One region of the Clostridium sp. JNZ X4-2 genome, then DNA from elsewhere that is predicted to be linked to it. Evidence: riboswitches for the same ligand, from Rfam matches in the RefSeq annotation. Region 1 holds a riboswitch; the other holds the start of a gene.
What was found. Region 1 has a riboswitch for thiamine pyrophosphate ahead of tenA (thiaminase II). Riboswitches for the same ligand answer to the same signal wherever they lie in the genome.
Positions count from the first base shown of each region.

Region 2: another riboswitch for thiamine pyrophosphate. It lies ahead of thiD (bifunctional hydroxymethylpyrimidine kinase/phosphomethylpyrimidine kinase); the one in region 1 lies ahead of tenA (thiaminase II).

Region 1 covers NZ_CM142685.1:2,334,963-2,338,388, forward strand. Annotated here, with positions in the region: gene ACYUJ6_RS11190 (ABC transporter permease) at 1-680, opposite strand, end outside; gene ACYUJ6_RS11195 (ABC transporter ATP-binding protein) at 677-1,432, opposite strand; gene tenA (thiaminase II) at 1,435-2,094, opposite strand; TPP riboswitch at 2,184-2,295, opposite strand; gene ACYUJ6_RS11205 (ABC transporter ATP-binding protein) at 2,374-2,982, opposite strand; gene ACYUJ6_RS11210 (ABC transporter permease) at 3,032-3,426, opposite strand, start outside.
Region 2 covers NZ_CM142685.1:2,546,029-2,549,454, forward strand. Annotated here, with positions in the region: gene ACYUJ6_RS12250 (amino acid permease) at 155-1,570, shown strand; TPP riboswitch at 1,651-1,753, shown strand; gene thiD (bifunctional hydroxymethylpyrimidine kinase/phosphomethylpyrimidine kinase) at 1,818-2,621, shown strand; gene thiM (hydroxyethylthiazole kinase) at 2,666-3,426, shown strand, end outside.

The DNA of each region.
Region 1 (3,426 bases):
AGTGCAACTGCAGACAATATTACAATAGGGGCAAAAACTCCCGCACCATCCAGCTGTGTCATCATTCTCTTGCTGAAATATCCAAGGCCAGCCTGTGCTCCCAGCCATTCACTTATAGCCGCACCTACCACACTCAGCGGAACTGCTATTTTAAGAGCAGAAAAAAAATAAGGAAGTGCTGCCGGAAACTTCAATTTTATAAATATATCCTTTTTACTGGCACCATATGTAAATAGAAGTTCCTCCATATCCCTTCTAGTGGAACGAAGGCCGTCATATACATTTATTGTTATAGGGAAAAAAGTTATGAGTATGGTTACCAATACCTTACTCCATATTCCATATCCAAACCACAGCACAAATATAGGTGCAAGTGCAGTTATGGGCACTGTCTGAGTTACAATTACGATAGGATAAAGAGCTCTCTGCACCTTTTCACTGATATTCATGGCAGCAGCAAGAAGCACCCCAAATATTATGGATATTCCAAGTCCCTCAAAAGTTACAAGAAGAGTTGCCGGCAGATGAACCAAAAATAAAATATCTTTCAGTTCCCATATTTTTTTTACAATTGCCGTAGGGGATGGAAGGATATACATGGCATCTATATATCTGGCAATTCCCTCCCAGGCTGCAAAAAATAACAGGCATATTATTATGGATGATCTGTATTTTTTCACAGCCTGACCCCCTTTTTCAATTCATTTATAAGCTCACTCTTTATTTCTAACATATCAGGGCTGTCAAGCATATCCCTTGTACGCGGATAACTTAAATCCACTTTTATTTCCTTAAATTTTCTTATGGGACTTCCATCTGTTATAAATATTTTTGTTGATAAAAAAAGTGCTTCTTCTACATCATGTGTTATGAACAACACCGTTTTATTTAAATTTGACCATTTATCTAAAAGCCACTCCTGCATGGAAAGCCTTGTTATTGCATCCAGTGCACTAAATGGTTCATCTAAAAGAAGCATATCCGATCCTGTAAGAAGAGTTCTTGTAAAAGAAACCCTCTGACGCATACCTCCTGATAAATCCCTGGGGTATTTATTCTTGTATTTTTCAAGTCCAAAGGCCTTAAGTATTTTTTCAGCTTCATATCTGGCTTTTTTAAAATCCTCTCCCTTGATTTCAAGAGGCAGTGAAGAGTTTTGAAGTATAGTCCTCCAGGGTATTAAAAGATCATTTTGAGGCATATATCCTATATATCCTTTTTTAAGGGTATTGATATTTCTATTTTCTAAAAATATATCTCCCTCAAAAGGTCTTTCCAATTTGCAGATAAGCCTGAACACAGTGCTTTTCCCACACCCACTGGGACCTACTATACTTATAAATTCACCTTTGTTCACAGTAAAATTCAAATTTTTTATTATGAAATCAGGGTCTTCATCATATTTAAAACTTATATTTTTAAATTCCAGCACAATTACATCCCCTTTTTATATGACATATCCCAAAACATTCTTTCATATTTACTGGTATTTATAAAAATTTCTTTCAATCTCTTGAATTTTTCCCTGGATATATCTTCAGTCATATGATCAAGCAGATCAATTGTCCACCGTGTTTCCCTTTCATAATCCTCTGATGCATATCCCCTTATCCACTGTCCATAAAATTCATGCTGGGCGGCACCATCTATTTTGCTCAGTTTTTTTCCAATTAAGTAATAACTCCACATACAAGCTAGAAGTGAGGCCGTCAAATCCATTAAATCACCCATCTGGGACACTGACAACATATAATTTGTATATGAAATATTTTCAATGGAAGCTCTGGTATTCTCTATATCCTTTTTTCCAATGCCAAGTCTCTTCATATAAGCCCTATGTATATTCATTTCCCCATTTAATATATTATCCACCATTTTGGAAAAGCCCCTCATAGTAATTTCTTCATTGGATTTAACCACTCCAAGAGCATATATTTTTACATAATCCAAAAGATATATATAATCTTGAATCATATAGAATTTGAATTTATCTATCTCCAAACTTCCATCTGCTATTCCTTTTATGAAAGGATGCTGATAATAAGAATCCCATATGTCCTTTACACTGTCGTACAATTTCATAGATGTCTTCATGTAATTCCCCCCTTTTTCAGTTCACAGTTCACAATTATTTTCATAAAAAAAGGCACAACCTTCTGAAGAGGTTTGTACCTTTACTCGCTAAATTACATGTGGCCTCTTCCTACGCTGGCATTAACCAGATCAGGTATAAATAGGGTCTAAGGATTTAATCCTTACTCTCAGCCGGTAATACCAGCCCCCCTGGGATATATGACGTATTTAATTTTATATATTACACAAACACCAATTATAGTACTACAATAATTGAAATTAATCAATATCTCATTGCATTTACTCCAGTGAATAAACTATATTGCCTAGTTCATCTGCTTCTTTTTTATCATGGGTCACCAGTATAATTGTTCTTTTATTTTCCCTATAAAGTGATAAAAATTTCTTTATTATGTCACCTTTCAGTCTATCATCCAGACCCTTAAAAGGTTCATCCATTAAGAGCAAATCACTTTTGTAGGCAAAGGCCCTGGCAAGTGCAACTCTTCTCTTCATACCACCGCTTAATTCCCTGGGAAATTTATCCCTGCAATTTGACAATTCCACCATGCTTAAAAATCTATTCACAGTAAAATCCACCTGAATTTTACTCATTGTTGACTTCAATACAAAGGCTATGTTTTCGTACACTGTAAGATGTGAAATCAATCTATCTTCCTGAAAAATATAAGATAGCCTGCTGCTCTCCAAATGAACCTGTCCGCTATAATCCTTTTCAATTCCGCTTATGATATTTAAAAGAGTGGTTTTACCGCAGCCTGAAGGCCCCAGGACCGCTGTGATTTTGTTTTTTAGAAAGTTCACATTTAAATTTGTAAATACAGGAATTTCCCCATAGGACTTATTTAAATTTCTAATCACGACTTCGTACTTATCATTATTTTCCATACAGGCTGCCTCCCTTTATACTTACCCATTCAAATTTTCATATTACAAATCACTTTTTTACATCCAAATAATATTTAAATATCTTTTCAAACATAAAACTCAGTATTACAACTACAATAGTCCATGCAAACAGCTCCTGAGTTTCAAGAGTCGTTTTAGAATTCAATAGATTCAATCCTATGGAATAATTGGGTGTACTCAATACTTCTGATGCAACTGAAACCTTCCATCCAATTCCAAGGCACATGAGTATACCTGATACAATATAATTTTTTATACCGGGAAGATATATGTCTTTTAATAAATATTTTTTCTTCACCTTATATATATTTGCCATCTGAATTAGCTTTTCATCCACAGACTTTATTCCCTGAATTACATTTGTGTACACTATTGGAAAACATATGAGAACAGCTGTAAAAATAACCACATAGGATGAAGTAA
Region 2 (3,426 bases), 210 kb from region 1:
TTGAAATAGTAGTTGTGAATAAATAAAAAATATGATACTATTTATTTAAGAATATTCTAAATAATGTATAATGATTAACGGAGGTGACTTAAATTCAATTAAATATTTTTTATTACTTATTATAGAGTCTATATAACTACTAAGGAGGAATACGATGAGTAAACAAGACGCATTAAATGAAGACCTTGAACGTGGTCTAGAAGAACGTCACATTCAACTGATTGCACTTGGCGGCGCTATTGGTGTAGGTTTATTTCTAGGATCTGCCACTGCTATTCAAACGGCTGGACCGGCAATTCTATTCGTCTATGTTATAGCTGGTTTTGCTATGTTTGTTATAATGAGGGCCTTAGGTGAGCTGGCAACTTCCTATCCTGTTTCTGGATCCTTTAGTGCCTATGCCAACGAATTCATAGGACCATTGGCGGGTTACATGACTGGATGGACATACTGGTTCATGTGGGTGGTAACCTGTATGGCTGAAATTACTGCTGTAGGTGTATACGTTAAATTCTGGATTCCGACCATGCCCCAGTGGATACCTGCACTGGCAGCACTTGTTGTAATGACATGCGTAAATCTAATTGCAGTAAAGGCCTATGGTGAATTTGAATTCTGGTTTGCACTTATTAAAGTAGTTACAATTATTGCAATGATAGTATTAGGTCTGCTTATGATTATATTTGGCCTGGGTAACGGCGGAAAGCCTATTGGTATTTCAAATCTATGGTCACACGGAGGATTTTTCCCTAAAGGTGGATGGGGACCTATGCTTGCAGTAACAATGGTTATGTTTGCTTACCTTGGCACAGAACTTATAGGTGTTACAGCAGGAGAAGCAAAAAATCCGGAGAAAACGATACCATCGGCTATCAACAAGGTATTTTGGAGAATACTTATATTTTATGTAGGAGCACTTTTTGTAATAATGTCCCTTTATCCATGGAACACTCTTGGCACAACTGGAAGTCCTTTTGTCTTAACTTTTAGTAAACTGGGTATATCAGCAGCAGCAGGTATTATAAACTTTGTAGTATTGACTGCAGCTTTATCTTCCTGCAACAGTGGTATTTTCAGTACAGGGCGTATGCTCTATAATCTTTCCCTTCAGGGAACAGCACCAAAAATGTTTGGTAAATTAGGCAAAAGTCATGTTCCGACTAATGGTATCATAATTTCTGCACTTTTTCTTTTAATTGGAGTTGTACTTAACTATTTATTCCCTGGAAAGGTATTTACTTATGTTACAAGTGTAGCTACACTTGGTGCAATTTGGGTTTGGGGAATAATCTTAATAGTTCAATTGAAGTTCAGAAAAAGACTTACTCCAGAGGAAGTAAATAAGTTACATTTTCCAATGTTCGGATACCCTTATCTCAACTGGATTGTACTCGCCTTTCTAGCTTTTGTTATTGTAATGTTAGCTTTCAGCAAAGATACTATGATTGCTCTTATTGTAGGGTGTATCTGGTTCATACTTTTATTAGCTTTCTACTTTATACTTGGTTTAAATAAAAAGAATGTCAACCCTAAAACCTCAAATTCTGGACAACCAACCTCAGAAAAATAAAATTTATTTCAACATCTTTTAGTTTTTATTTAATTTAATTTACAAATTTTTATTACTGTAGTACAATAAATTTAAAATAAGATAGTTTGTGGGGGTGCTCTATATAGCTGAGAAGAGATATTCTCTAACCCTTTGAACCTGATCCAGACAGAACTGGCGTAGGGAAGCAATTTCACATAATTTTAGATTTTTATTAGGTGTATGCTTTTCCGCATACACCTTTTATATTTATCCGGAGGTGTTTTAGATGAAAAAAGTATTGACAATTGCAGGCTCTGACAGTTCAGGCGGAGCTGGAATACAAGCCGATTTAAAAACCATGAGTGCCCTTGGTGTATACGGCATGAGTGTAATCACTGCTGTTACAGCACAAAATACAGTGGGAGTACAGGATGTACTTGATATAAGTCCTGAAATTGTAGAGGCTCAAATAAGGTCTATATTTGATGATATTAAAGTAGATGCAGTAAAAATTGGAATGGCTTCCAATAGCAAAACCATATCTGTAATAAAAAAACTCTTAATAGAATATAAGGCTAAAAATATAGTACTGGATCCAGTAATGATATCAAAAAGTGGATATTTTCTCCTAAAGCCAGAAGCTGAAACAGCCATAAAAGATATGGTAAATATTGCAGATATAGTAACTCCAAATATACCGGAAGCAGAAATCCTAACTGGATTAAAAATCAATAATGAAAGTGAAATGGAGGAGGCTGCTTTTAAAATAAAAGAATCCGGTGCAAAAAATGTATTTGTAAAGGGAGGCCACAGATGTAATGATGCCAATGATATTTTGCTCTACAATAATAAAATACTGACTCTGAAAGGTCACAGAATAAATACCAAAAATACTCATGGAACTGGCTGCACCATATCTTCCGCTATAGCCTCCTATCTAGCTAAGGACTATACCATGGACAGAGCGGTAGATCTATCAAAGCAGTATATAACTAAAGCAATAGAAAACTCATTTCCCATAGGCAGCGGCGTTGGTCCTGTAGGACATTTTGTTGAAATTTATAAAAAAGCCGGCATACCTTTTCAATAAATATAAATTGCAATTCATGTATTAAAATTAAAGGGGGTTAAAAATTGAACAATTCAAATTTAGACAGAGTAGCAAAAACATTATCAGAGGTTAGAAATAAAGTACCTCTTGTCCATTGTATTACCAACTACGTCACTATAAACGACTGTGCAAATATTCTTTTATCTTATGGTGCTTCACCTGCTATGTGTGAATCTTATGATGAGGTTTTTGATTTTGTTAAATTATCATCTGCCCTATATATAAATTTAGGAACTCTTGATAAGGAACAGGAAGCGGCCACAATTTTAGCCAGTACTTCTGCAAAAATCCATAACATCCCTGTAGTATTGGATCCTGTAGCTTGTGCTGCTATACCAAGGAAAATTCAAGTTATAAACAGAATACTCCAGGTTGGGAAAATTGATGTTATAAAAGGCAACATAGGAGAAATTAAATTTTTAGCAGGACAATCTTCCAGAGTAAAGGGTGTTGATTCTTTAGACACTGGAGAGGGAGCCTTGGAGTGCTGCATAGCCTTATCTCGCAAATATAACTGCATAGTTGCTGCCACTGGTAGAAAAGATTTCATAACAAATGGTAAAAATAGTGCCATAATTGAAAACGGAACAAAAATGTTAACTAAAGTTACTGGATCAGGCTGTATGGTAGGTGCTCTTTGCGGAGCTGCCTGCGGAGCTTCTGAAAATAAATTTACAGCTACTGTAAGTGCCATACTTTCAATGAATATAGCCGGGGAAGAAGCTTTTAAAATAGCCGCTGCCCCTGGAAGCTTCAGAATTAAACTCATAGACTGCATATATGA